Regions from separate parts of the Streptomyces sp. NBC_00012 genome, predicted to be linked through region 3. Evidence: riboswitches for the same ligand, from Rfam matches in the RefSeq annotation. Region 3 holds a riboswitch; each other region holds the start of a gene.
What was found. Region 3 has a riboswitch for S-adenosylmethionine ahead of thrC (threonine synthase). Riboswitches for the same ligand answer to the same signal wherever they lie in the genome.

Region 1 (9,521 bases), 2.4 Mb from region 3:
GAGTTGAGCAGGCGCTGAGCCTTGCCCAGCTTGGTCTGGAGCTCCTTCTTCTTCTCGCCGAGCGTCTTGCGCACGTCCGCGAGGTCACCGAGCTTCTCCTGGGCCTCCTTGCGCTGCTGCGCGAGGACCCGCTGCTTCTCCTGGATCTTCCCCAGGGCCTCGGTCTGCTTGGCCGTCAACTGGTCGAGGGCCGAGGCCTCGTCCAGGAAGGTGTCCGGGTTGGACGAGAGGAAGAGCTGCACCGACGGGTCGATGCCGCCGGAGCGGTACTGCGCCGCGGCGAGCGAACCGAGGCCGTTGCGCAGGTTGTTGATCTCCTGCTGGCCGCGGGCCACCTTGTCCTGCAGCGCGCCGACTTCCTTCTCCAGCTTCTGCTGCTTCTCCTTGGCGCCGTAGTACTGCTCGTTGGCCTCGCCGGCATCGTGGCTGAGCTTCTCGACCTCCGACCTGACTTCGCCCTTGGAGGGCTTCGGGTCGGCGTGGGCCGCCTGGGAGGTCAGGGCCACGGCCGCGGCTGCGGTCGCGGTGAGCACGGTCACACGGGCGCGGCTCGGCTGCTTGGGACGACGGTGGGACGCCACGGAGGCGAGCTCCTTCTTCCTCGAGCCGCCTACCGGGCTGTGGGGGATCTGAATCCCCGGCTCCGTGCATGTCACGGACTCGGCGGTGCCCTCGCTGCCACCCCGGATGGGTGATCAACCGTGCGAAGGTTCGAGGCCTGACCCTAGTGACCAACTTGTGATCAGTTCAAATCCTCACCCGAAAAATCTCATCACGGAGCGCACTTCTTTACCCACGACGCACGGGCTGTAGCGAGGACTTGACGGTCCGTTCCCCGATTTCCACCGAGACCCGACAAGTGCCGCTAGACGCGCGAAAGGCGCTTCAGGAGCAAGACGGACGCAACGGGCCTGGCGCCCGCTTTCGCCACTCCGTCGGCGACTTCGCGGTCGGTGGAGACCACCACGACCGGCCTGCCGGGAGGTTCGGCGCGCGCCAGCTGACGGATGAGCTCGTCGGCGGTCACCCCTGGCTTACTGAAGAGCACCCGGACCCCGCGCGGCGGAGCGAGCAGCACCGGGGCCGCCAGCTCGGCCCCGTCGAAGACGCAGGTCATCTCGGCGCCGGTCTGCGCGGCGAGCATCGAGAGCCCGCCCAGCAGCCGCAACCGCTGCTTCTCCAGCGGCAGCTGCGGATAGCCGGTCTTGGTGACGTTGTAGCCGTCGACGATCAGATGCGCCTGCGGCAGCGCGAGCAATTGGTCGAGCAGGGCCGGATCGGTCTCCGAAAGGGCCCTGGCGGCAATGTCCTTGGGCGACAGCCGGCCCGGCTCGACCGCGTCCACGCCGTCCGCGGGGCGCATCGAGGAGGGCGGCAGGGCCAGTTCGCGGCGGAGCCCGCTCGCCGCGTCGAGCACCGTGTCCAGGAGCAGCCGCAGCCGCATGTCCTCGACCGAGCGGCCCTCCCTGGCGGCCCGGCGGCCCGCCTCCACGGACGCCTCGGCCTCACCGAGCCGCGCCTTGAGCCGCCGGCCCTCGCTCTCGGCCGCGGACACCTGGGCGGCCGCCTCGGCCCGTACGGCGTCGGTCTCGGCCCGGCTGCGGCGCAGCGCGGCCTCGCCTCGCTTGACCTCGTTGACGGCGCTGCGCAGCTTGCGCTGGAGGGACTCGGCCTCCTTGCGGGCCGCGTCCAGCTCGACGCGCAGCCGCTCCGTCTCGCTCTTCGTCTGGGAGCGGGCGTGGACGAGCTCCTCGCGCAGCCGTTCCAGTTCGCGGCGGCTCTCCTCGTCGGCGCGCTCGGCGTCCGCGCGCTGGGCCTCCTCGCCGGCGGCGGCGACCAGCTTGACCCAGCCCGCCGGGCGCAGCACATAGGCCGCCGCGGCCACGTCGACGGGGTCGGCGGCTGCGGGCGGCGCCCCGGCCTCCAGGGCGGCGGTCAGCTCCGGCTGCCCCTCCCTGAGCCGCTCGCCGATGCGCTGGCGGAACAGCGAGTCGCCCTCCAGGGCGGCCGCCATCGCGTTCCCGGCGAACTTGGCCCGCCGGGTCGGGGTGAAACGGGCGTACTGCCGCAGCTGGGCCGGGAGTTCGGTGACCGTCAGGCCGCCGAACGCGTCCGAGACCAGCGCGACGACCCGCCGCCGTACACCTTCGGGCAGCGGGCGGTCGAGCGCCTCGACGGCGTCGTCGGCCGCCTCGGCCGACTCGGCGCCGCTAGCGGGCTGCTCCACCATCCGTCACCCCAAATGTCTGTGGGCGCGGCTCCGTCAGGAGTCGGCACCCGGCCTGTCCACCAGTTCGATCTGGTCCACCGCGTTGCACCAACGGCAGCGCACCGACTCGATGGTCTCACTGACCACCTCACGTTCCTCGACGCTGGACTCACCGGCCAGGTCGAGATGGACATATTCGACGACCTTCGAGGAGCGCGTCACGTCGAAGCGCGTGAGATTTCCGCAGAGCGTGCAGCGCCAGCGGGTCCCGTCGGTCGGCTGGGGAACCGTCGTCATCGTTGCGTCCTCTTTCGTCGAGCCTCGTGCTGCCTTGCCTTCAAGGATCTCGCGGTGCGCCGTCGAACTGCGGATGTCCTGCCGTAACCCTACGGCCTCGCTGTGTCCCCCCGACACGGCGAGGCGGTCTGTCCCGTTCCCTCCGCTTGCGTCATGCTCTGTTCATGATCGATCGGCGAGCTGTGACCGGCAGGCTGGCCGGTGGACTGCTACGGACGGTTACCTCGGGCGGGCCAGTGGTGACCCATGCCCTGATCGCGGTCTGCGTCCTGATCTTCGTGATCAGCCCGCTGTCCGGCTTCAACCCGGTCCCCGGCACCGCCGACGCCGTGCTCGCCGCCCAGGCCGGGTACTTCGAACGCTGGGGCGTGATCCCCGGCGAGCTGTGGGACGGCTCCCCCCGCGCCCTGCTCACCCCGCTCACCGCCCTCTTCGTGCACGGCAGCTGGCTGCACCTGCTCGGCAACGTGCTCTTCCTGTACGTGTTCGGGGCGATGGCCGAGGAGCGCATGGGCCGGGTCGGGTTCACCTTCTTCTACGTGATCTCCGGCTACCTCGCCCTGGTCGCCTACGCGGCCGCGCACGCCACGTCCGACCAGACGCTGGTGGGCGCCTCGGGGGCGATCTCGGCGGTGCTCGGGGCGTTCCTGTACCTGTTCCCCCGGGCCCGGGTAACCAGCCTGTTCCCGTTCCTCTTCTTCCTGCCGCTGCGCTTCCCCGCCTGGATCGTGCTGGTCTTCTGGTTCGCCCTCCAGTGGCTGGCCGTCCAGGGCGCGGGCAGCGGGGGGCCGGGCGTGGCCTATCTGGCCCATGTGGTGGGCTTCGCCCTCGGCTTTCTCTACGCCTGGGGGCGTTACCGGCGTACGGATAGAGTGAAGGGACCAGCCACGGCCACCGAGGGAGAAAGCCAGCCGTGATCACCGCGATCGTGCTCATCAAAACCAGCGTGGACCGGATTCCCGAGATCGCCGAGGCCATCGCCGCACTGGACAGTGTCAGCGAGGTCTTCTCGGTCACCGGTACGTACGACCTGATCGCCATGGTCCGGGTGCCCAAGCACGACGATCTCGCCGATGTCATCCCCGGACGGATCAGCAAGATCCCCGGCGTCGAGGCCACCGACACCCATGTGGCGTTCCGTACCTACTCGCAGCACGACCTGGAGGCCGCCTTCGCCATCGGCCTCGACGCGTAGGTACGCGCTTCACCACTCACCACCCCGCGCAGCACTTCGGCGGGGGACGGGCCCACCGGCTGCCCGTCCCCCGCCGAAGTGCTGTGTGCCTCCGGCAGCCTCAGAGCTGCGCCGCACCCCGGTCCGGGACGCAACGGCCGTCCTCGGTGCGGTACTTCCACTGGGCGCCCTTGCTCACCAGCTCCTTGACCGCGCGGACGAAACGCTCGATGTGCTCGTCCGGCGTACCGGCGCCGAAGCTCACGCGGATCGCGTTGAGGGACCGCTCGCCCGGCTCGGCCTCCGGAGCGCCGCACTCGCCGACCTCCTGCGGGTCGCTGCCCAGCAGGGTGCGGACCAGCGGGTGGGCGCAGAACAGTCCGTCGCGCACCCCGATGCCGTACTCGGCGGAGAGCGCGGCGGCGAAGTGCGAGCTGTTCCAGCCCTCCACCACGAAGGAGATGACACCGACCCGCGGGGCGTCGTCGCCGAACAGCGAGAGCACCTTGACCTCGGGTACCTCGGCGAGTCCGGCCCGGACCGCACCCACGAGGTGCTGTTCCCGGGCGACCAGGTCGTCGAAGCCCGCCTCGGTGAGCGCCTTGCAGGCGGAGGCGATGGAGTAGACGCCGATGACGTTGGGGGAACCGGCCTCGTGGCGGGCGGCGGTGGAGTGCCACTCGACGTCCACCCCGCCGTCGGTGCGCCGGGCGACCTTGCGCGAGGCGCCGCCGCCCGCGAGGTAGGGCTCGGCCTCCTGGAGCCAGTCGGCCCGGCCGGCGAGGACGCCCGAGCCGAAGGGCGCGTACAGCTTGTGCCCGGAGAAGGCGACCCAGTCCACGTCCAGCTCGGCGATGTCGACGGGGTGGTGCGGGGCGAGCTGGGCGGCGTCCAGCACGATCCGGGCGCCGTGCGCGTGGGCGGCGGCGGCCAGCTCCTTCACCGGCCAGAGCTCGCCGGTGACGTTGGAGGCGCCGGTGACGCAGACCAGCGCGGGGCCGTACGGCTCGCGGTCGGCGAGCGCCCGCTCCAGCGTCTCGACGGCCTGGGCCGGGGTACGCGGGGCGTTCAGGTACGTCACCCGGGCGTCGCGCCACGGCAGCAGCGAGGCGTGGTGCTCGGTCTCGTAGACGAAGACCTGGCAGTCGGCCGGGACGACCGCGGCCAGCAGGTTCAGCGAGTCGGTGGTCGAACGGGTGAAGATCACCTGGTCACCCGGACGGCAGCCGAGGAACTCCGCGACGGTCGCGCGGCTGTTCTCGAAGAGGTCCGTGGAGAGCTGCGAGAGGTAGCCGGCCCCGCGGTGGACGCTGCCGTAGTACGGGGCGTACGCGGCGACGTCGTCCCAGACGCGCTGGAGCGCGGGGGCGCTGGCCGCGTAGTCGAGCGCGGCGTACGTGACCTCACCACCCGTGACCAACGGAACCGTCACATCCTTGCCCAGAACCGGCAGAGGGGCACAAAGCGACTGGTCGGCGGCAGCGGTGAAGACAGACATGGCGAACTCCCGTAAGAGGCAGGCGAATCGCATGCGCCGGCGGATACGCGGCAGCGCAGCGGAAAGAGAAAAGAGGGGTGTGCGGAGGAGGGCCGACGGCCCTATCGCATTCGCGTGCTCACAAGAGGCTCCCTAGGGACCAGGACCCCGGGGGTTGGCATTCACAGATGCCGAGGGGCCCGCGCTTGCCGCAGACCTCGCTGCCTACGGCCTGGTCTTCACCCGGGGCACCCCGCCACGGACGGAGGGTTGCCGGACAGCGGGCCGGGGCCGTAGTCGCTGTCACTCATGACCTGATCAGCATCTTGCCATACGCGCGAAGACGCGCAAGGCGCAGTCCAGGATCCGGACTGCGCCTTGCACCACATCTGCGCCCGTTTCAGGCGTTGCTGGCCGCCACCCAGCGCTCCAGCGCACGCGCCGCCGCCCCGGAGTCGATGGACTCGGCGGCCTTCGCGATCCCGGCCGCGAGCTGCTCGTTCAGCGTGCCGTCCGTCGGGTCGAGAGCCGTCAGCGCCGCCGCCGAGTTGAGCAGGACGGCATCCCGCGCGGGTCCTCGCTCGCCGGCCAGCACCCGCCGGGCCACGTCGGCGTTGTACGAGGCGTCCGCACCGCGCAGGGCCTCCACGGGCACCAGTTCCAGACCGACGTCGCGCGGGTCGAAGGTCTCCTCGCGCACCGCTCCGTCCCGGACCACCCAGACCCGCGAGGTCGCGGTGGTGGTCAGCTCGTCCAGGCCGTCGTCACCGCGGAAGACCAGCGCCGAATTGCCGCGCTCGGCAAGGACACCGGCGACGATGGGCGCCATCTTCAGGTCGGCGACACCGACGGCCTGGGAGCGCACCTCGGCCGGGTTGGTGAGCGGCCCGAGGATGTTGAACGTCGTCGGCGTGCCGAGCTCCTTGCGGGCCCTGGCGACGTACCGCAGGGCGGGGTGGAACTTCACCGCGAAGCAGAAGGTGATGCCCGCCTCCTCGGCGACCTCGACGACCCGCTGTGCGCTGAGGTCCAGGTTGACGCCGAGCTTCTCCAGTACGTCGGAGGAACCGCTCGCCGACGAGGAGGCGCGGTTGCCGTGCTTGACGACCTTGGCGCCGGTGCCGGCGATGACGACCGCCGACATGGTGGAGATGTTGACCGTCCTGGCGAGGTCGCCGCCGGTGCCGACGATGTCGACCGTACGGCCGGGCACGTGGATGGTGTTGGCGTGCTCGTACATCGTCCGCACCAGGCCGGAGACCTCGTCGATCGTCTCGCCCTTGGCCCGCAGGGCCACCGCGAATCCGGCGATCTGCACATCGCTCGCCTCACCGCTCATGATGCGGTCCATCGCCCACGCGGTGTCGTCGGCGGTGAGGTTCTCGCCGCGCAGCAGGGGGTTCAGCACGCCGGGCCAGGTACGGTCCGCCACGCTGTCGCCGCCGATCGGGGTCACAACGTTCATGGTCCGCTCCTGGGGTCCACAGCCGGTACAAGAATCACCTCCACCCTATCGAGCGCCAGGCACGGCAAAGAGCCCCGTCCATCGAATGGACGGGGCTCCTGCTGTGGCGATCAGTTCAGGCGATCAGTGGTGACCGTGGCCGCTGGTGATCTCCTTGTACTCCTCGGTGGTGGGCTTGGCGATCTGGTTGTTCTCGCCGAAGTAGCCCTTGCTGAGCCGGGCCCGCAGCTTCTGCAGGGCCGACACCTTGCGCTCCACACCGTTCTCGTCGACCGTCGGGCCGATCTCGACCGGCTTGTACTGCTCGTGCGCGGTGAGCGTGTGCAGCTGCTCGGGGCCGAGCGGCTCGTGGATCTCGACGAACTCACCGTGCGGCAGGCGCTTGATGATGCCGGACTCGCGTCCGTGCAGCACCTTCTCCTTGTCGCGGCGCTGGAGGCCGAGGCAGATCCGCCGGGTGGCGATGAACGCGAGGACCGGGCCGACGAAGATGAAGATCCGTACGAACCAGGAGATGGCGTTCAGCGACAGGTGGAAGTGCGTGGCCCACAGGTCGTTGGCACCGCCGATGAAGACGACGACGTACTCGGTGATCCAGGCGACGCCGAAGGCCGTCCGGGTCGGGGCGTTGCGCGGGCGGTCCAGGATGTGGTGCTCGCGCTTGTCCCCGGTGACCCAGGACTCGACGAACGGGTAGACCGCGATGATCCCGAGCACCAGTCCGAAGGCCATCAGCGGGATGAACACACCCAGGACGAGCGTGTGACCCCAGAGGTTGATCTCCCAGCCCGGCATCACTCGGATCAGACCCTCGGCGAAGCCCATGTACCAGTCGGGCTGGGCGCCGGTGGACACCTGGTCCGGGCGGTACGGGCCGATGGCCCAGATCGGGTTGATCGAGGCGATCGCCGCGATGATGGCGATGATGCCGAAGACCAGGAAGAAGAAGCCACCGGCCTTCGCCATGTACACCGGCAGCAGCGGCATGCCGACGACGTTCTTGTTGGTCCGGCCGGGACCCGCGAACTGCGTGTGCTTGTGGTAGAAGACCAGGATCAGGTGCGCCACCAGCAGACCGAGCATGATGCCCGGCAGCAGCAGGATGTGGATCGAGTAGAACCGGCTGACGAAGTCGTGACCGGGGAACTCTCCGCCGAACAGGAACATCGAGATGTACGTGCCGACGACCGGCATCGACAGGATCGCGCCCTGGGTGAAGCGGACACCCGTACCGGACAGCAGGTCGTCCGGGAGCGAGTAGCCGGTGAAGCCGGTGAACATGCCCAGCACGAACAGCAGGAAGCCGAACAGCCAGTTGATCTCACGCGGCTTGCGGAACGCACCCGTGAAGAAGACGCGCATCATGTGCACGAACATGCCGGCCAGGAAGATCAGCGCGGCCCAGTGGTGGATCTGGCGGACCAGCAGACCACCGCGGACGTCGAAGCTGATGTCCAGCGTCGAGGCGTAGGCCGCGGACATCCGGATGCCCTGCATCGGCTCGTACGAGCCGTGGTACACGACCTCGCTCATGCTCGGGTCGAAGAACAGCGTCAGATACACACCCGTGAGGATGATGATGATGAAGCTGTAGAGGGCGATCTCACCGAGCATGAAGGACCAGTGGTCCGGGAAGATCTTGCGCATGTTGGCCTTGGCCAGGGAGTAGATCCCGAGCCGGCCGTCCGCCCAGTCGGCCACCCGCTCACCGGCGGGCGCCTTGCGCTGTGTGTCGGTCGCAGTACTCATCCGCGCTCCCAGAATGCAGGACCGACGGGCTCTTCGAAGTCACCGAGCGCCTCGAGGTTGCCCTCGCTGTTCACACCGATCCGCAGCTGCGGAAGGGCGTGACCGGCCGGACCGAAGATGACGCGGGCGCCGTCGGAGAGGTCGAAGGTGGACTGGTGGCACGGGCAGAGCACGTGGTGCGTCTGCTGCTCGTACAGGCTGATCGGGCAGCCGACGTGGGTACAGATCTTGGAGAAGGCCACGATTCCCTCGTGGGCCCACTCGCGCTCGCGCTTGTCCTTGATGTTGTCCGGCTCGATGCGGATGATCATCAGCGCGGCCTTGGCGATCTGGTTCTGGAAGTCCTCCGCGTGCTCCGACAGGCCCTCGGGCATGGCGAAGGTCAGCGAACCGACGGCGACGTCCTCGGGACGCAGCGGCTCCATCGTGTTCATGTTGATGAGCTGCTTGCCCTTGGCCCACAGGGTGGCGCGGAGCTTCTTCTCCGGCAGCGGACCGAGGTCGCGGAGCAGCACCACACCGGAGAGCGGCACCAGGGCCAGCGCGCCGAACATGGTGTTGCGGATCAGCTTGCGCCGTCCGAACGCGGACTCCTCGGCACCCGCCGCGAAGTCCGCCAGGACCTTCGCCTTGACCTCGGGCTCGGCCTCGATGGCGTGCCGGTCGTCGGCGACCTCCACGTCGGACATCAGCGTGCGCGCCCAGTGGACGGCGCCCGCGCCGATCGCGAAGAGTGCCACGCCCAGGGTCAGGCCCAGGGAGAAGTTGAGCGCGCTCACACGGCCGAAGGGCCAGATGTACACGATCTTGTCGACCGGGAAGATGACGTACGAGGCGATGAAGCCGATCGTCGCCAGCATGGACAGCGTGAACATGAACGCGACGGCGCGCTCGGAGCGCTTCGCGGCCCGTTCGTCGATGTCCTGGATGCGCGGCTTGTGGGCCGGCAGCCCCGGGTCGGCGAACGGGTCGTCCGCGACCTCTACCGCTTCGTGCGCGGTGCCCTGCTCAGCGGGCAGGTTCTCGTCTGGAATCTCTTGGCTACTCATGACTTCTTGGCCTTAGCGGTGTGGGCCGCGACCCAAATGGCAACTGCGATCAGTGCGCCGAGCCCGAAGATCCAGGCGAACAGGCCCTCGCTGACCGGCCC
Region 2 (9,521 bases), 2.5 Mb from region 3:
GGGCCAACGACCCGCTGCCGGGCAGCTACTACGTACGCCTCACCGTCGTCGACCTCCCGTCGGCCGACCTGGGCCTTCCGGTGAAGACCGAGATCGAGGTCACGGCCGCCGACAAGGGCGGCGCCGCCGATGTGGACGGCACGCTCTCCGAGCCGCTGGTCCCCGGCGTGTCCTCCGTCGCGCAGGCCTCGGACGACTCGGCCGACAGTGACGACGACAGCTCGTCCAAGGTCTCGCTCGGGAGCGAGCCGGAGGACGGCTGGGCGTCGGGCTGGTGGACCGACCGCTGGCTGTGGACAGTCGGCGGCGGCGTGCTCGGAGCGCTCGCGGCCGTGTTCGGCTACTCCCTCACGCGCGGCGGCGGCCGCCCGTCCCGGGTCCCGCCGGGCGTCTGACCCACGCACCGCCGGGCACCTCCCGACAGGGGCCCGGCACACCTCCGGCCGGGCCCCGGCTCCCGGGCCCGGCCGGAGGTGGCGGACAGCGACTACTCTCGACAACTCACGCACCGCACAAGGCCGATGACTCATTCCAGGGCGTGCGGTACCACTGAAGTCAGGTCGCCGCGCACCGAATCAGGTGCGCCACAAGGGAGCGGAGACATTCATGTCCACGGAGACCGGCCCGGCCATCGACGCCGAGCCGCGGAGCCACCGGATCGAGCCGGGCCCGAAGGGGCTGCCCTTCCTCGGGAGTCTGCCGCAGTTCGGAAAGAACCCCCTCGCCTTCTTCGAGCGGCTGCGCTCCCACGGGGACATGGTGGGCTGGCGATTCGGCCCCAACTCCTGTGTGTACATAGCCGATCCGGACTGCATAGGCGAGCTGCTCACCGAGACGGAACGCTCCTTCGACCAGCCGGCCCTGGGAATCGCCTTCCGGACCGTGATGGGCAACGGCGTGGTGGTCGCCCGCGGCACGGACTGGCGGCGGAAGCGGTCGCTGGTGCAGCCCTCCGTACGGCCCAAGCAGGTGCGGTCGTACGCGGCGACGATGGCGAGCAGCACGGTGGAACTGGCGGACACCTGGTCGGGCGGTGAACGCGTCGACATCAAAAGGGAGATGGCGGCGCTGACCCAGCGGATCGCGGTGCGCACCATCTTCGGTGTCGACACGGCGGCCGACGCCGAGGCGATGGGCCGGGCGATGGATGTGGCGCAGCAGGAGATCGGCAAGGAGTTCGCCGGGATCGGCGCGTTGCTGCCGGACTGGGTGCCGACCCCCGGCCGGGCCCGGATCAAGAAGGCCGCGGCGGTCATCGACGCCGAGGTGGGCCGGGTCGTCGCCCGTCATCGCGACGGCGGTGACGAACGCCCCGACCTGCTGAGCCGGCTGCTGACGGCGGTCGACGAGACGGGTGAGCACCTCACCGACCAGGAGATCCGCGACGAGACGGTCACGCTGTACATCGGCGGGCACGAGACGACCAGTTCCACTCTGGTGTGGGCCTGGTATCTGCTGTCCCGCAATCCGCGGGTGCGTGCCGCGCTCGCCGAGGAGCTGGACCGGATTCTCGGCGACCGGGAGCCGGAGTTCGACGACTACGCGCGGCTGACGTACACCCAGTCCGTGGTCAAGGAGACGCTGCGCCTCTACCCGACGATCTGGCTGGTCACCGGTGTCGCGAAGGCCGGTGCCCGAATCGGTGGTGTGCCGATGCCGGAGGGCACCCGGGTGTGGACCAGCCAGTGGGCGACACAGCGTGACGCGCGGTGGTTCCCCGAACCGGAGGAGTTCCGCCCCGAGCGCTGGGACCCGGAGAACGGCGACAGCATCGCGGAGTACGCCTGGTTCCCGTTCGGCGGCGGCCCCCGGGTCTGCCTGGGCGCCCGGTTCGCGATGGTCGAGTCGGTGCTGATCCTGGCCGTGCTGGCCCGCCGCTTCGAGCTGGACGTGGACCCGGGCGTCATCGAGCCGGTCCCATCGCTCACGCTGCAACCTGACCGGGAAGTGATGGCGACGGTCCGGACACGGTGACGGCGCACGGGGCGGGCCCGGTGGCCGAGCCGGTCCTCCGCGGGCCCGCCCCTTGAGCGGTTCCGGCCCGAAGCGCCACACGCCCGCTGTTCCGGCCCGAAGCCGCCACACGCCCGCCGCGCCGGTCCGCCGCGCCGTCGGGGCGTCGCCGGGATACGGCACTCCGCTGCGGCTGCGGCTGGGGCTCGGCTGCGCGCCGGATATACCGAACCGATATGTCCGATCTGTCGCGGAGATCAGGTCATACGGTTCACACTGTCCATGTCGGCCGCCGCACCGGTCGGCGGGCCGTCCGGCCGTACCCGCAGGCTGTCGATCCAACGGGAGAAACAACATGCGTCTTCGCCCCGCTCTCACCGCCGCACTCGCCGTCGCGGCCACCCTGCCACTGGCGGGCACCACGGCATCGGCGACGACCGGCACCGTGAGCCGCCTCGCGACCTGCCAGGAGAAGGCCCTCGACGTGCACGCCGCACCCGGCGGACAGCGGAACACGGCCCGGATCGACGTCGTCAACAACGGCGGCCGGACCTGCGTGGTGGACCGGATCCCCACGATCACCTTCCGGGGCCTCGACGGCTCCGCCGAGGCCGTCCCGCCCGCCGGGAGCGGCCCCTACGAGCTGGCCCCCGGCGAGCGGGCGTACGCCGCCGTACGGACCGCGGACCCGGCGGCCACCGAGGGCCACGTCGTCGGCAGCCTCTCCGTGGCCGCGGACCCCTCCCATCTGGGCGTCACGTTCGGCGCGGCCTCCGTGGGCATGCCGGAGGGCGTCCATGTGTGGGTGCCGGTGACCACCCTCTGGCAGGAGTCGCGCGCGGCGGCGGACAGGGTGCTGGCGGACGCCCTGGGGTGATCCACGCGCCGGTGAGGGGCACGCCGGGGCGAAGGGCGGCTACAGACCGTAACTCGTGCCGCCGACGGTCCGCCGCGGGTCGGGGGCCGTCGTCGCGCAGAGCGGGCCGCCCTCGAACCCGACGTTGACCAGGGCCGTGGCCCTGCCCGCGGAGTCCACCAGCTTCAGGGCGTGCCACCGCGGCAGCCAGAAGACCCGTCCACGGTGCTCCGTGAGCAGTTCCGTGAGGGCCGCCGGAGCGTGTGTCCACACCTTCGGCAGGTCCTCGGCATGGTCGAACGCGGGGCGCAGCCCGATCCAGCCGTCGGCGCCGACGTCACCGGAGGTGAGCAGGAGCTCCACGGCCTGACCGGGCTCCTGGTGGCACTTCTTGGCGTGGATCCAGTGGACGTGGTGACCGGGGCCATGGCCGGTGCAGTCGTCGTTCTGGACGAGATGGGGGAGCATGGTTCTTCGCCTTCCCGAGATCATGGACCCCAGGTGCTCTGCCCCGATGGTCCGCTGTTCCCCATGCGCCGCGCACGGGGCCGGTCGTCACCCGGAGCACCCGCAGCGGAGCGGGGTGCCGTCCAGTTAGCCGGGGCTGTGCACTGGAACTCATGACCTGCCGGAACTGTATCCCACGAACGACGGCGCCCGACGGGGGGTCAGTTTCTCGGCCGTGCAGGCTCCCGGCCGTGCGGGCTCCCGGCCGTACAGCCGGACGCCCAGGTCGTTCTGCGTCATCACCGGCAGCTTGCGGATACTCAAGAACCGTCCCGGCCAGGCAGCCGTCGGCACGCTGTCGGTGATCGTCCTCGCCCTCACCGCCCTGACCGCCCCGGCCCCGCAGGCCCATGCCGCGGCCACGCCTTCGGGCACCCTGGACGGCACCACGAACACGGTGACGTGGCAGAGCCGGTGTACGCGAAGGGAACCGTCGACTCGCCCGCCAAGTGCGGCACGGCCGCCGAGGACCCCGACAACGCGGTCTGCGCCCGGTTCGACCTGACCGTCGACCCGCCCGAGGGCCAGTGGGACGACAACCCCGAGGGCGGCGTCCCCGTCTCCATCCAATGGGAGACGCCCACGGACGACTTCGACATGTACATCTACGACTCGGCCGGCAAGCAGGTGGCCTCCAGCGCAGGCACCGCCGACCCCGAGTCCGCGGTCATCCCGAAGGCTTCCGGGACGTACCGGGCGCGGCTTCACGGTCGAGCCGCGGAAGTAGCCGACAAGCCCGGCAGCGCGGGGGCCGGGGGCCGTCTTCGGACGGTCCCCGGCCCCCGCGTCCGTCACGCTACGGCTTGCGGGCGACCGCACCGTAGATCGGCACCGGCTGCGTCTCCACCGGAAGTTCCCCGAGGCTGAGCTCGGGATGCCAGTCGACGACCGGTACGAGACCGGGCTCGACCAGTTCCAGCCCGTCGAAGAACCGGCTGACGCCCCGGTGCGACCTCGGCACGAGCGTCACACCACCCGCCGCGTACGAGGCCACCCCCTTCTCCACGCTCTCCGGGTCGAAGTCATCGGTGAGCTGCGACAGCACCAGGCAGCTCCCGGCGGGGAGCCGGTCCGTCAGCCGCTCCACCAGCGCGTACGCCCCGTCGCGCATCCCCTCCCCCTCACCGCCGCTGTCGCCGTCGTCGATGAAGTGCAGGAGTGCGATGAGGGAGAGTGCGACGGGCCGTTCGAAGTCGATGACATCGGCGGCGAGTTCGAGGATTCTTGCCGGCTCCCGCACATCGGCTTCGAGGTATGCCGTCGCCCCTGCGGCACCCCCGCTCAGCAGCGCCTCGGCATGGGTCAGGACGATTGGGTCGTTGTCCACGTACACGACCCGGGCGTCGGGAGCCGTGTTCCGGACGATCCGGTGCAGGTTGGGCTCGGTGGGAATGCCGGAACCGATGTCGAGGAACTGCCGCATCCCCGCCTCGCCCGCGAGCCAGCGCATCGCACGGTGCATGAACCACCGGTTGTGTCGCGCGATGCGCTTCGTGTGCGGTGAGAGCCCGGCGATCTGTCTCCCGAGCTCCTCGTCGACGGGATAGTTGTCCTTCCCACCGAGAAACCAGTCGTACACCCGCGCGGGATGCGGCCTGGTGGTGTCGATGCGGTCCGCACCGGATCCGTGTCCTGTCATCCGGCACTCCCCCTGGTACTGATCAGCTGCCTGCCCCAGCATCTCGCAGCAGACGCCCGGCCGGCCGCGCGGACACACGTGATCCGACGGCCGGCCAGCCGCAACGGGCTCCGGAGCACGTCACTCCTTGACGCCGATACCCCCGAAGGCGTCGACGTCCGCGGGCACGGTCGCGCTGTCGGCGTCGGGGTGCCACTGGCTTAGCCGGACGAAGCCGGGGTCGAGGATCCGCAGCCCGTCGAAGAGCGTGACGATCTCGTCCGGCTCGCGCACGTAGTACGGCACCGCGCCGCTCTCGATGTACGCCTTCTCCGCGGCGATCATGCCCTCGCTGGTGCGCGTTCCGTCGTACATCACGAGGTAGCTGCCCGCCGGCAGCCCCGCCATCAGCCGGCCGACCACCTCGCGGGCCTTGGCGAAGTCGCCCGCGTGACCGAGTATGCCGAGCAGCATCAGGGCCACGGGCCGGTCGAAGTCCAGCGTCTTCGCCGCCTCGGCCAGGATGGCGTCCGGGTCGTAGAGGTCGGCGTCGATGTAGTCGGTGACGCCCTCGGGCGAACTGGTCAGCAGCGCACGGGCATGCGTCAGCACGAGCGGGTCGTTGTCCACGTACACGATGCGCGACTCGGGCGCGATGTCCTGGGCCACCTGGTGGGTGTTGTCCGCGGTGGGCAGGCCGGTCCCGATGTCCAGGAACTGCCGGACAGCCCGCTCCTGAACGAGGTGGCTCACCGAACGCCGCAGGAACTGCCGGCCCGCCACCGCCACGTCGACGAGCCCGGGGAAGAAGGCCTTGATCTGGTCACCGACCTCACGGTCGACCTCGTAGTTGTCCTTGCCGCCCACGAAGTAGTTCCAAAAGCGCGCGGAATGAGGCCTGGTGGTGTCGATCCGGTCCGACACCGGCCTGGCGGGAGGAGTTACGGACGACTGCTGCTCACTCATGGAGACCTCCGGACGCGAAAGTGATCAAGCCATGGCCTTAACCTACCTGGGCGTCGCAAGAGTTATGACCGCATACGTCACCGAGCGTGGATCCCGTGGCCGGCCGGGCCGGGCTCCGGGCTGTCCCCCACTGGAGCCGGCCGTTATCGGGTCGCTCGAACGGCTCCGACTCCGTAGATTCTGGGGCGGATTCGAATCACCGTTCCCCCTGACCTTCCGGAGGCCCGTCAGTGACCGCCCCAACGCGTCGGCAGACGCGCGCCGTTCGGCCACTCGTCGCGGCCTTCGCGCGATTCGTCGTGTGCGGTGGCGGGGTCGGGCTGGTGTCGAGCGCGGCGGTCGTGCTGCTCAGCGCGCGCATACCGATGGCCGTCGCGAACGCGCTGGTCACTGTCGCCTCCACGGTCGTCGCGACCGAGTTGCACCGACGGATCTCGTTCCGGAGCGAACGCAAGGGGTGGGGGGTCCATCTCCGGTCCGGGGCGACGGTCGCCGTGAGCTACGCGTTCACCACAGGGGCGCTGCTCTGCCTGTTCGCCGTGCAGCCCCATCCCTCGCCCCTGGCCGCGCAGACGGTCTATCTGGCGGCGTCCGCTCTGGCGGGGGTCGGACGATTCGCGCTGTTGCGGGTCATCGTCTTCGGGAACCGGAGCCGGAGCGGGCACGGTCGGGCCTCGCGCGCCGACGCGCTGCGCAAGTCCTCGGTGGCGATGGCCGTGTGACGCCCCCCTCGGTGGTCGGCACGGCGCCGTGCTGGTTGACTGGCGTGGCCGGTCGCACGGGCGACACGGAGCCCGCGGGTGGGCCGGGGCGGATGAGGGGCGTGCGGATGGAGTACGGGCGGGGCGGGCGGGTCCGGGTGCCGGTGGGGGACGACGCGGCGCGGTGGGCGACCCGGGGGAAGTGCCTGCGGGTGCTGGTGGTCGTGCACAACGTGACCGCCGCGACGCGGCTCCTCGATGTGCTGCCTCTGTTCGACGACGATCTGCGGGTCCAATTGCTGGTGACCTGCACAGGCTCCTCGGCGTTCGCGGCCGGCACGGCCGAGCTCCTTGCCGACACCGGAGTGCCGGTGCTGCCGTGGGAGCAGGCGGCCGAGACGAAGGCGGACCTGGTCGTCTCCGCCAGCTTCGGCGGTCAACTGGACGCTCTCACCGGGAAGTTGGCCATCCTTTCGCACGGCATTGGCTACACTAAGAGGCTGGCAACACCGGACACCGGACACCGGACACCGGACACCGGATCGAGGGCGGGGGCGGTGCCTGCGCCCGTGTTCGGGCTCGCGCCTCCGTGGCTGCTGTCGAGCCGGGGCACCCCCGTGGCGGACGCCCTGGTGCTCTCCCACCCGGAGCAGTTCGAGCGGTTGCGCATCGCCTGTCCCGAGGCCGCACCGACCGCCGTGCTCGCCGGGGATCCCTGCTTCGACCGGATGCTCGCCGCACGGCCCCGCCGCGAACGCTTCCGCCGCGCGTTGGGAGTCCGGCCCGGTCAGCGGCTCGTCGTGCTCAACTCGACCTGGAACTCCGAGTCGCTCTTCGGTGACGGGACGGAGGTCCCGGGGGACGGCTGGTGCGGAGGCGATGTCGTCGCCGCCCTGCTCGCCCGGGTCGCCGACGAGTTCCCCGTGGACGAGTACCGGTTCGCCGCCGTACTGCATCCCAACATCTGGCACGGGCACGGCCCCGGTCAGATCCGTGCCTGGCTCGATCGCGCACGGCGCGGCGGGCTGGCGCTGATCGATCCACTGACGGGGTGGCGACAGGCCCTCCTGGCAGCAGATGCCGTGATCGGTGACCACGGATCAGTCACCTACTACGCGGCTGCCCTCGGCACCCCGGTGCTCCTGGGCGCCGTGCCGCTCCACGCCCTCGACCCCGACGCGCCGATCTCCGCCTTCATGCGGGAGGCACCGAGGCTCGACCCCGACGCGTCCCTGGCGGCGCAGATCGATGAACTCATCCGTTGCCACCGGCCGTTGCCCGGACCGGCCGGGTTCACCACCTCGGTGCCGGGCGAATCCGCGGCCCGGCTCCGGAAGCTCTTCTACTCGATGATGGGGGCGCCGGAGCCCAGCCGGCCCGCCACGCTCGAACCGCTCCCGCTGCCCGGGTACGAGGCCGGTACGGTCACCGTGCCGTTGCGGGTCCTGACCCGGGTTCTCGGGCCGGAAGAGGTCGCGGTCAGCCGCTGGGCGGGGCAGCGGTCCGGTCCCGGTCCGGATCACGGTGGCGAACTGCACGTCGCCGTGCACGAGGACACCCGCGAGGTGGACTCGTTGGAGCTGGCCGACGTCATCTTCCGGGACGGCGAACCCGACGATCCGCGCTTCGGTTCGCCGTCGCTCTGGACCGCCGAGGTGCTCCGCCGTCATCGGGGCTGCTCCGTGGCGGCCTATGTGACCGGCCCGTCCGAGTGCGTGGTCCGGGTACGTGGTGAGGAACCGCTCCGGATGAGGGCGGTGCCCGACGACGATACGGCGGAGGTGTCCGGCGCGGACCCCGCCGCATACGCCTCCGCCCTGCACTCCTGGCTGGCCGCGGACGGCCGGGAGGCGGTCACTGCCCGGGCGCGGCCGGCGCGGGCAATGGCCGACGGACTGGTCCTGCGGACGGGCGACCAGCTCCATCGCATACGCGTCGATCCTCTGACGCCGACCGACCCGGCCGGCTGAGGAGGACGCGTCCACCGGATCAGGGGGCCACGCAGCGCTCCTGCATGCTTCGCAGATGCGCCAGGTGGTACGTCGCGCGCTGGCCGTCGAGGGTCGTGATCGCCGCCTCGACCAGCGGAAGCGCCGCCTCGGTGTCCTCCTCGTCCAGCCAGGTCTCGGCGAGATCCGTGAGCGTCCGGGCCGTGTTGTACGTGTCGCCGCTCGACCGGAAGCACGACAGCGCGGCCTCCAGCTTCCGCCGGGCCTCCTCGCGCCGCCCCAGCCCGCGCAGCGCCCGTCCGCGATGACGCTCCAGCAGGGCCACGGCACGCGGCACGTCGGCAATCCCCTCGTCCTGCCCGTCCATGGCGGCCAGGATGGCGCCTGCCTCCTCGAAGCAGTCGTACGCCTCCTGGTACCGCCACTGCCGCAGGCGCAGCAGCCCCAGGAATTCGACGGCCGAGGCATGGCCCCTCCTGTGGCCCGCCGCCGCCTCGGCCCCCGCCGCCTCCCGCGCCTGAGTCCCCGCCTCCTGCCAGCGCTTCAACTCGGTGAGCGAGTGGGCGAGTTGCGCGTGCAGCGCGCCGGCGTCGGGGCTCATCGGGCGATGGGTGTCGACGAGGCGGGTGCCGATGCGGAGCGCCGGCAGCAGCATCTCGTGGTGGCCGGCCTTGAGCTGCAGCGGCCACAGGGCGCGGCACAGGCGTACGGCGGTGTCCGGGTCGCCGGACTCCTCGGCGCAGCGCACCGCCTCGACCAGGTTGCCCGATTCCGCGAGCAGCGCGTCGAGGGCGGCGCCCCGGTCCGCGTATGTCTGCCCGGCGCGGTCCTCGGCCGGTGCGGGGACACGCCAGCTCTCCGGGAGCGCCTGGTGGGCGGCCGATTCGGCCAGATCGGCGAAGGCGCTCAGGGTGCGGGCGAGCGCCGCGGAGCACGCCGCGATCCCGTCGTCCCGGATCGCCGCCGCCTCG
Region 3 (9,521 bases):
GAGTTGACGATCAGGATGTACGGGTCGTCCAGGGACGACTCCATGCGCTCCATGTCGGTGGCGAAGTACGCCGAGATGTAGCCCTTGTCGAAGCGCATACCCTCGGTGAGCTCCAGCTCCAGACCGAAGGTCTGGGACTCCTCGACGGTGATGACGCCTTCCTTGCCGACCTTGTCCATGGCCTCGGCGATGAGCTCGCCGATCTGGGTGTCGGCGGCGGAGATGGAGGCCGTCGAAGCGATCTGCTCCTTGGTCTCCACGTCCTTGGCCTGCTCCAGGAGGGCGGCGGAGACGGCCTCGACGGCCTTCTCGATACCCCGCTTGAGGGCCATCGGGTTGGCACCCGCGGCGACGTTGCGCAGGCCCTCGCGGACGAGAGCCTGGGCGAGAACGGTGGCGGTGGTCGTACCGTCGCCGGCGACGTCGTCCGTCTTCTTGGCGACCTCCTTGACCAGCTCCGCACCGATCTTCTCGTACGGGTCCTCCAGCTCGATCTCCTTGGCGATGGAAACACCATCGTTGGTGATCGTGGGGGCGCCCCACTTCTTCTCAAGGACGACGTTGCGACCCTTGGGGCCAAGGGTGACCTTGACGGCGTCGGCGAGCTGGTTCATGCCGCGCTCGAGACCGCGCCGGGCCTCCTCGTCGAACGCGATGATCTTGGCCATGTGAAGTGGTCCTCCCGGACAGGGGTGGATTTCTCCGGACCGAGTGGCGCCCGCGACGGACGGCCTGCGTGACCGGTGGTTCCTTGCCCCACCGACCTGCGGGCCTCACCGGCCCGGTCCAAGTTCTGTCACTCTCACCTGGAGAGTGCTAACGCCAATGATTAGCACTCGACCCCCGGGAGTGCAAGCGTCCCCCTCCGGATGTGGACAACCGCGGAGGGCTGTGGACGAGGGTCGCGGAGGGCTGTGGACAACGCCCGGCGGCATGCCGGGCGACGCGGACAACGCCCGGCGGCATGCCAGGACGCACTGAGGGCCCGTACCTCCGGGGTACGGGCCCTCAGCGCGCGAGTGGTGTCGTTGGCCGACCGCGCCGAACTCAGCCGACGGCGAGCTTGACCATGTCTGCCTGCGGCCCCTTCTGGCCCTGCGAGATCTCGAATTCAACTCGCTGACCCTCTTCGAGGGTGCGGTACCCGTCCATCTGGATCGCGCTGTAGTGGACGAAAACATCCGCACCACCGTCGACCGCGATGAAGCCGTACCCCTTCTCCGCGTTGAACCACTTGACGGTGCCCTGAGCCATGCCTAACTCCCCTATTACTGGCCCTTGCGCAGGACCGCACTTCGCGGACCCGGGTCAGAACTCACCCTCCGACAGGAGAGGGTGTGTGCGCCGGAACGCGTCGACCGCGGCTGAATGTATCTGCCCAACTGCCCTCTGCAACAGGTCAATCGGACGAGAATTCTCGGCCGCGCCGAACGCCCGAATATGCGGAATTCATGAGATTCCTGGGCAAGTCGGGCCAGGCAAAGGCGACTTATGCCGCAAGCACCACGCACACTTTGGCTGCATCTTGTCGCGTCCGGGCGCATTCTCATATGCGGGCGGCGCGGGCAGCTGGGGGGACTTCCCACACTCTACCGCGCTCAACCATGCAGAATTGCCCCCTCCGCGAATGAAGCGGAGGGGGCAATTCGATTACGCGAAGGGATCGGACGGGGCGTCAGCAGCCGCCGGCCACGGCCGGGATGATCGAGATGCCGGCGCCGTCCGGCGTGGCCGCCTCCAGGCCGCCCTCGAAGCGCACGTCGTCGTCGTTGACGTACACGTTCACGAAGCGGCGCAGCTTGCCCTGGTCGTCCAGGACGCGGGCGGCGATGCCCGGGTGGTTCTGCTCCAGGGACTCGATGACCTGGGAGAGGGTCGAGCCCTCGGCCGGGACCTCGGCCTGGCCGCCCGTGTAGGTACGGAGGATGGTGGGGATACGGACCTTGACGCTCATGGTGGGTGCCCTTCCTGAAGTCTCGGGTGGTCAGCTGGTGGCGAGGCCGGCGGCGCGGAACGCGTCCAGGCTGGGACGGATCGTCGCGGTCGCCTGAGAGGTTTCGGCCACCGCGTCAAGGGTCTTGAGGCCGTCACCCGTATTGAGTACGACGGTGGTCAGCGACGGGTCGATCAGCCCGGCCTCGATGAGCTTCTTCGTCACGCCGACCGTCACACCGCCCGCCGTCTCCGCGAAGATGCCCTCGGTGCGCGCCAGCAGCTTGATCGCGTCGACGACCTGCTCGTCGTTCACGTCCTCCACGGCGCCGCCGGTGCGGCGGGCGATGTCCAGGACGTACGGGCCGTCGGCCGGGTTGCCGATGGCGAGGGACTTGGCGATCGTGTTCGGCTTCTGCGGCCGGACGACGTCGTGGCCGCCCTTGTACGCGACCGAGACCGGCGAGCAGCCCTCGGCCTGGGCGCCGAAGAGCTTGTACGGCTTGTCCTCGACCAGGCCGAGCTTGATCAGCTCCTGGAGACCCTTGTCGATCTTGGTGAACTGCGAGCCGGACGCGATCGGGATGACCAGCTGGTCCGGGAGCTGCCAGCCGAGCTGCTCGCAGATCTCGTACGCCAGGGTCTTGGAGCCCTCGCCGTAGTAAGGACGCAGGTTGACGTTGACGAAGCCCCAGCCCTCGCCGAGCGGGTCGCCGATGAGCTCGGAGCAGAAGCGGTTGACGTCGTCGTAGTTGCCCTCGATGCCGACCAGCTCACCGCCGTACACCGCGGCCATGACGACCTTGCCCTGCTCCAGGTCGTGCGGGATGAACACGCAGGAGCGGAAGCCGGCCCGGGCGGCGGCGGCGCCGACGGCACCGGCGAGATTGCCGGTGGAGGAGCAGGAGAGGGTGGTGAAGCCGAAGGCGCGGGCGGCCTCGATGGCCTGGGCGACGACGCGGTCCTTGAAGGAGTGCGTGGGGTTGCCGGAGTCGTCCTTGACGAAGAGCCTGCCCTGCTCGACGCCGAGCTCACGGGCGAGGTTGTCGGCCTGGACGAGCTTGGTCCAACCGGGGTTCAGGTTCGGCTTCTCGGCGACATCGGCGGGGACCGGCAGCAGCGGCGCGTAGCGCCAGATGTTGGCCGGACCGGCCTCGATGCGCTTCTTCAGCTCTTCGGGGGAGCCGCTCGGCAGGTCGTACGCGACTTCGAGCGGCCCGAAACAGGACGCGCAGGCGAAAATGGGACCGAGTTCGAAACGCTCGCCGCACTCGCGGCAGGAAAGGCCCGAAGCGGGACCGAGGTCGACGGCTTCGGCGTCGACGGAAGAACTGGTGCTTACTGCAACGGTCTGCGCAGCCATGATGGCGAGGCCCTTTCTCCTCATCTTCCTCGCGGCGCGTTTCGCCACGAGACGGAATTGGCACCTTCCTCACCGGACCTCTCGGTCGGTGGGGGGGTTGCCGGGACTTCAACGGGCCGTTCCCTCAGTCCCTCTGGATGAGCGCTGTGGCACCGGATCTTCGATCCGGGCATTTATCGGCGGACGGCCCCGGCATGCGATGGTCGTCCGCGTTGTTCAAGACTGTAACCGAAGCACCGGACTCTTGAGATAGTCGTCCGAACCGCGAGATGGATCACATACAGGGAGTATCGACCGTGCTGGAAGAGGTCGAGTGCTGGCTGCCCAGGCGTTCCTGGTCGGCCGCCGACCGCCCGCTGGACCGCCTGCTGGCCGCCAGGGCCAGGGCCGGGGAGACCGGCCGCGGAAGCGTCAGCGTCGTGCTGCCGGCGCTGAACGAGGAGGCGACGGTCGGCGAGATCGTCACGACGATCCGGCGCGAGCTGATGGAGAAGGTCCGGCTGGTCGACGAGCTCGTGGTGATCGATTCCGGTTCCACCGACGCCACCGCGGAGGTGGCCCGGGAGGCCGGCGCCCGGGTGGTGCACCGCGACGCGATACTCCCCCGGATACCGGCCGTGCCCGGCAAGGGCGAGGTGCTGTGGCGGTCGCTCCTGGTGACCGGTGGCGACATCGTCTGCTTCGTCGACGCCGACCTGAAGGACTTCTCGGCGGACTTCGTCTCCGGCATCGTCGGCCCGCTGCTGACCGACCCTGACGTGCAGTTCGTGAAGGCCATGTACGACCGCCCGTTCGGTGACACAGCGGGTCAGGGCGGTCGCGTGACCGAGCTGGTGGCCCGTCCGCTGCTCAATCTGCACTGGCCGCAACTGGCCGGTTTCGTGCAGCCGCTGGGCGGTGAATACGCCGTACGCCGCTCGCTGCTCGAACAGCTGCCCTTCCCCGTCGGCTACGGCGTGGAACTGGGCCTGCTGGTCGACGCGCTGCACACGGTGGGGCTGGACGCGCTGGCCCAGGTCGACGTGGGGGTGCGCAAGCACCGGCACCAGGACGGGCAGGCGCTCGGCCGGATGGCGGCGGCGATCTACCGGACCGCGCAGCTGCGGCTCTCCCGCGGCCACCTGATACGCCCGGCGCTCACCCAGTTCGAACGCGGCGAGAACGGCTTCGTGCCGCGCACCCATGCCGTGGACACCGAGGAGCGGCCGCCGATGTGCGAGATCGAGGAGTACGTTTCGCGCCGCGCGGCCTGACGGGGTCCGACTTAGCAGTCTGACTTCGCACGTTTGGGCGGTTCGTGATCGGGCTAGATTCCGCAACATGGTCTCCGAGCACGATGCCCAGCCCGCTGCCCGGTCCGGTGCGCGGCCCGGCGTCCGGTCCGATGCCCAGGTCCTCGTCGCGTCCAACCGCGGCCCGGTCTCGTACACCCTGGGCGAGGACGGATCGCTCGACGCGAGACGGGGCGGCGGCGGGCTCGTCTCCGGGCTGAGCGCCGTGGACGACAAGCTCTGGGTGTGCGCCGCGCTCGGTGACGGGGACCGGGAGGCGGTCCGGCGCGGGGTCGCCGAGCAGGGCGTACGGATGCTCGACATCGACGCGCGGGTGCACGCCGACGCGTACAACGGCATCGCGAACTCGGTGCTCTGGTTCGTCCACCACATGCTGTACCAGACGCCGCTGGAGCCGGTCTTCGACGCGGAGTTCCGGCGGCAGTGGGCGTCGTTCGAGACCTACAACCGGGCCTTCGCCGTGGCGCTCGCCGAGGAGGCGGGGCAGGGTGCGGCGGTGCTGGTGCAGGACTACCACCTGGCGCTGGTGCCGGGCATGCTCCGCGAGCTCCGCCCCGACCTGCGGATCGGCCACTTCTCGCACACCCCGTGGGCACCCGTCGACTACTTCCGGCTGCTCCCCGACGACATCGCCGAGCAGTTGTTGCACGGCATCCTGGGCGCGGACCGGGCGGCGTTCCTGACCCGGCGCTGGGCGGACGCGTTCATCGGCTGCTGCACCCAGATCCTGGGCGGCACCGGGCACACCAGGATCGGGGTGCACGGGCTCGGCGCGGACGCGGACTTCCTGCGCCGCCGGGCCCACGAGGCGGATGTGGACGAGCGGATGGCGGCGCTGCGCGAGCAGACCGGCCCCGGCCGGAGGACGATCGTACGGGTGGACCGAACGGAACTGTCCAAGAACATCGTGCGCGGCCTGCTCGCGTACCGCGCACTCCTGGACGAGCGGCCCGAGTGGCGCGAGCGCGTCGTCCATGTCGCCTTCGCCTACCCCTCCCGGCAGGACCTCGCGGTGTACCGCGACTACACGGCCGAGGTGCGGCGGGTCGCCGACGAGATCAACGCCGCGTACGGCACGGCGGGCTGGACGCCGGTGGTGCTGCACGTCAAGGACGACTTCGCCCGCTCGCTCGCCGCGTACCGGCTGGCCGACGTGGCGCTCGTCAACCCGATCCGCGACGGCATGAACCTGGTCGCCAAGGAGATCCCGGTCGTCTCCGACCACGGCTGCGCGCTGGTGCTGTCGCGGGAGGCCGGGGCGTACGAGGAGCTGGGCAGCGACGCGGTGGTAGTGAATCCGTACGACGTCTCCGCGACGGCGGCGGCGCTGCACGAGGCCCTGACGATGGCGGACGACGAACGGGCCGCGCGCACGGAACGCCTGGCCGCGGCGGCCGTCGTGCTGCCGCCGCAGCAGTGGTTCCTGGACCAGTTGGACGCGCTGCGGCGGGACTGAGCCGCCGGGGCTGTCAGGTCCCGCCGGGCCGGTCGGATCCGCCCGGCCTGCGCCGCCGGGCGGTCAGATCCGCCCGGCCAGCGCCGCCAGGAAGGCGACGACGTCGCCCGGTCCGGCCAGCAGCAGATCGGCCCGCTCGGCCAGCTCGGGCACCTCCGCGCTGCCGCTGCACACCAGCAGGCCGGGGATGCCGTCGGGGCCCTCGGTGCGGAGCTTCTCCACCGCGGTGTACGCGGCCAGGTCGCCGAGGTCGTCGCCCGCGTACAGCACGGACTCGGCGTCCGTCTCCCGTACGTACTGGGCGAGCGCCACGCCCTTGTCCATGCCCGGCGGGCGCAGTTCCAGGACCAGCCGGCCCGGCTCGACGATCAGTCCGTGCCGGGCGGCGAGCTCGCCGAGCGGGCCGCCGAGCGCCTCGAACGCGGCCTGCGGGTCGGCGGCCCGGCGGGTGTGGACGGCGATCGCCCGGCCCTTCTCCTCGATCCAGGTGCCGTGCCAGGAGCCGGACCGGTCGAGCACGCCGGGCAGTTCGGCACGGACCGAGGCGATGCCGGGGTGCGGGGCGGGGGCGTGGACGGTGCCGGACACGGCGTCCCAGCGTTCGGCGCCGTAGTGGCCGAGGACGACCAGGTGGTCGAGGCCCGGGACTCCGGCGAAGCCGCCGTGCCGGACCGCGACGCCGGCCGGGCGGCCGGTGATCACGGCGATGGAGGCCACTTTCGGGGCGAGCGCGACGAGGGCGTCGACGGCGCCGGGGTGGGCGCGGGCCTGTTCCGGGTCCGGGACGATGTCGGCGAGGGTGCCGTCGAAATCGAGCGCGATCACGGCGCGGTCGGGGCGCGCGAGGATCGCGGCGAGGGCCTCGCGGCCGGGTGGCGTGGTGGGGGCCGGGAGCGCGGGTGCGGGTGCCGGCGCGGAGGTGGGTGTGGGTGCGGGTTCGGGTGCGGGTGCTTCCGGGTTGCTGCCCATGGGGCGAGCCTATAGCGGGCGCCCCGGAGCCGGCTCGCCCGCGGCGAGACGGGCGAGGAGCAGCCGGCCGCCACGCGAGCATGAGGTAGGGAACGCATGAACGGTCCCGGCCTGGCGTGTGGTGCCCACGGGGTGCGGACAGCGATCAATGCGACCAGTTCCCCCACCTCGACCGGGAGCGGCTCTGATGCGCAGGTCTCTTGTCCTTTCCACCGTACTGGCGGCTCTCCTCGCGGGTGCTTCCCTCTCCCCCGCCCCGGCTCAGGCCCGACCGGCCGGTCCGAAAGCCCGGCACGCGGCAGACGCCGGTCTCTTCTACACCAACGGCGACCATGTCCACGTCTCCAGTACGCCCCCGGCGACGGCGTCCGGACACGGCTGGTGGGTGCGGGTGAAGGGGGGAAGGCCCGGCGAGAAGGCCAAGGTCACCATCTGGCTCCAGGCGAAGGACCAGCACGGCAAGTGGAGGTCCGTGGCCAGCGGGTCGAAGAAGGTGAAACCGACCAAGGGGAAGGCGAGCAGCACCCATCGGGCCAACGCCCGTAAGACGTGCGAGGGCCGGAAGAAGACGCAGTGGCGGAGCCTGATCGACGTGGACGTCATCGGCGAGGCCGACTCCCCGGAGAAGGCCGTCACTGCCACGATGACCTTCAACTGCGGCGCGGGTGTGTAGGGAGAGGCAATGGGTGATGCGGTGCAGGATGCGACCCTGCTCATGGGCGTGCACGGAGTCCTCACCCGGCACCCCTGGCTCACACCGCCCGAGGGCGCTTCGGCGTCCGGCCCGCCCGAGGACGCCTCGGAGGCCGAAGACGTCGACGTCTTCGGCCTGGCGGTGAACCGGGCCGAGGCCTACGGGTGGAGCAGCACCCTGCTGGGCGCCGGCATGGAGCTCGGCGGAAGCCGGTGGGGGCACAACGACGCGGGGGAGGACTGGACGCAGGACGGGCGCGTCCGGGAGGTCGGCTGGCTCCAGGTGGACGTGCCCTCCGGCCTGAACCGGCAGCGACTGCCCGTGCTGCCGGTGGCGACGGTCCTCGGCGATGTGCTGCGGCAGGTGGGCGACGTCCGGGTCACCGGAGTGCACACCGTGGCACCGGTGCATCTGGCGCCGGATCCCGCCGCGGCTCTGCTGTACGCCGCGCATTGGTACGAGCTGGCCGATCCGGGCGCGGCCAGGAACATCACCGTGACCGTGTCGGGCCGCGAGGCGGGGCTGCCGGGCCGGGGCGGGCGCGTCCGCGAAGAGGCGCTGGCGTGCGCCTACGGGCGGATGGCCGTCGAGCCGGTGGACACCGCCGTGAACCTTCCGGGTCTGTCCCGGTCGCCGACCGGGAAGGTGCAGACCGAAGGGATGCGCCGGGCCCTGGCCTTCCGCTGCCGGGTGCCCATGTGGTCCCTGGACGCGGCGGCCTGGACCACGGAGGTCTTCGTCGAGGCGCTCCGTGCCACCGGCACCGCGGAGCCCGTCCTGATCACCGTCTCCTGCTGAGCGGCCGCCGCTTCCGGCCCCGCCCCGTACTCCGGCCTCAGCGGCGTTCGCGTCTCGCGTCCCTCACCCGGCGCAGGCGGTTCACCGTCACCGGGTCCTCCGCCAGGGCGCGACGGTCGTCGAGCAGGGCGTTCAGGAGCTGGTAGTAGCGCGTGGGCGAGATGCCCAGCTGTTCGCGGATCGCCCGCTCCTTCGCCCCGGGACCGGGCCACGACTGCCGTTCCACGGCGAGCACGGCACGGTCCCGGTCGGAGAGGCCGTCCGTGTCGTCGGGGCCATGAGTGGGGGCGGTCATATCAGCCAACATATCGCCCGTCCGGAAGGCCGCCACCCGCTACTCCGTGCGCTCCGCCGCCGCCGCGTCGCGCGCGATCCGCCCCAGCACGCTCCCGGGGCTACCGCCCGGCTCGACCGCCTTGCCGATGTTCTCCTTGATCGACTCGCTGGACCGGGCCCAGGACGTCTTGCCGAACGGGTAGAACTGCGAGTTCGGCAGCGCGGCCAGGAACTTCCACAGCGGCTTGAACCTGGTGTCGGTCTCCATGGCCGCGGAGGCGCTGTCGGTGACCGGCAGCAGGTCGTACTCGTCGGCGAAGTCGATGACGTTCTTGTCGGTGAACATGTAGTCGAAGAACTTGCCCAGCGGCACCCGGTGGCCGTTCTGCTTGAAGCCCATGATCCAGTCGGCCACGCCCAGCGAGGCATCGCTGGGGCCGTCGATGCCGGGCAGCGGCACCATGCCGACGGAAACGCCCTTCCGCTCGGCCTCCTGCATCAGGGTGGGATGGCCGTTCAGCATGCCGACCTTGCCGTCGGTGAACGCGTCGAACGCCTGCCGGCGGTCGAGCTTCCCGGGGGCGACGGGGCCGACGAGGCCCTTGTCGACCAGGTTCGACTTCAGCCAGTCGAACGTCCGGACGTTCTCGGCCGAGTCGATCTCGTACGAGCCGCCGTCGTCCATGAAGCCGCCGCCCCCGCTGAGCAGCCACATCGCGGTCTCGGCCTGCGGCTCCTCCG

Region 1: linked by a shared signal. The riboswitch ahead of OHA19_RS29190 (aminotransferase class V-fold PLP-dependent enzyme) and the one ahead of thrC (threonine synthase) in region 3 are both predicted to bind S-adenosylmethionine.
Region 2: linked by a shared signal. The riboswitch ahead of OHA19_RS06800 (hypothetical protein) and the one ahead of thrC (threonine synthase) in region 3 are both predicted to bind S-adenosylmethionine.

Annotation. Positions count from the first base shown of each region.
Region 1 covers NZ_CP108309.1:6,367,607-6,377,127, reverse strand. The annotation lists gene OHA19_RS29215 (NlpC/P60 family protein) at 1-581, opposite strand, end outside; gene OHA19_RS29210 (NYN domain-containing protein) at 866-2,227, opposite strand; gene OHA19_RS29205 (hypothetical protein) at 2,264-2,506, opposite strand; gene OHA19_RS29200 (rhomboid family intramembrane serine protease) at 2,671-3,423, shown strand; gene OHA19_RS29195 (Lrp/AsnC family transcriptional regulator) at 3,420-3,701, shown strand; gene OHA19_RS29190 (aminotransferase class V-fold PLP-dependent enzyme) at 3,802-5,178, opposite strand; SAM riboswitch class IV at 5,355-5,472, opposite strand; gene trpD (anthranilate phosphoribosyltransferase) at 5,558-6,622, opposite strand; gene OHA19_RS29180 (cytochrome bc complex cytochrome b subunit) at 6,746-8,371, opposite strand; gene OHA19_RS29175 (Rieske 2Fe-2S domain-containing protein) at 8,368-9,420, opposite strand; gene OHA19_RS29170 (c-type cytochrome) at 9,417-9,521, opposite strand, start outside.
Region 2 covers NZ_CP108309.1:1,443,706-1,453,226, forward strand. The annotation lists gene OHA19_RS06785 (hypothetical protein) at 1-395, shown strand, start outside; gene OHA19_RS06790 (cytochrome P450) at 607-1,974, shown strand; gene OHA19_RS06795 (DUF4232 domain-containing protein) at 2,309-2,830, shown strand; gene OHA19_RS06800 (hypothetical protein) at 2,870-3,277, opposite strand; SAM riboswitch class IV at 3,326-3,435, opposite strand; gene OHA19_RS06805 (PPC domain-containing protein) at 3,719-4,183, shown strand; gene OHA19_RS06810 (SAM-dependent methyltransferase) at 4,113-4,955, opposite strand; gene OHA19_RS06815 (SAM-dependent methyltransferase) at 5,076-5,900, opposite strand; gene OHA19_RS06820 (GtrA family protein) at 6,131-6,622, shown strand; gene OHA19_RS06825 (hypothetical protein) at 6,730-8,571, shown strand; gene OHA19_RS06830 (tetratricopeptide repeat protein) at 8,591-9,521, opposite strand, start outside.
Region 3 covers NZ_CP108309.1:3,962,590-3,972,110, forward strand. The annotation lists gene groL (chaperonin GroEL) at 1-668, opposite strand, end outside; gene OHA19_RS18125 (cold-shock protein) at 1,048-1,254, opposite strand; gene OHA19_RS18130 (MoaD/ThiS family protein) at 1,676-1,954, opposite strand; gene thrC (threonine synthase) at 1,985-3,295, opposite strand; SAM riboswitch class I at 3,313-3,439, opposite strand; gene OHA19_RS18140 (glucosyl-3-phosphoglycerate synthase) at 3,592-4,548, shown strand; gene OHA19_RS18145 (trehalose-6-phosphate synthase) at 4,616-6,043, shown strand; gene otsB (trehalose-phosphatase) at 6,107-7,012, opposite strand; gene OHA19_RS18155 (hypothetical protein) at 7,200-7,685, shown strand; gene OHA19_RS18160 (hypothetical protein) at 7,695-8,504, shown strand; gene OHA19_RS18165 (DUF3263 domain-containing protein) at 8,542-8,799, opposite strand; gene OHA19_RS18170 (extracellular solute-binding protein) at 8,839-9,521, opposite strand, start outside.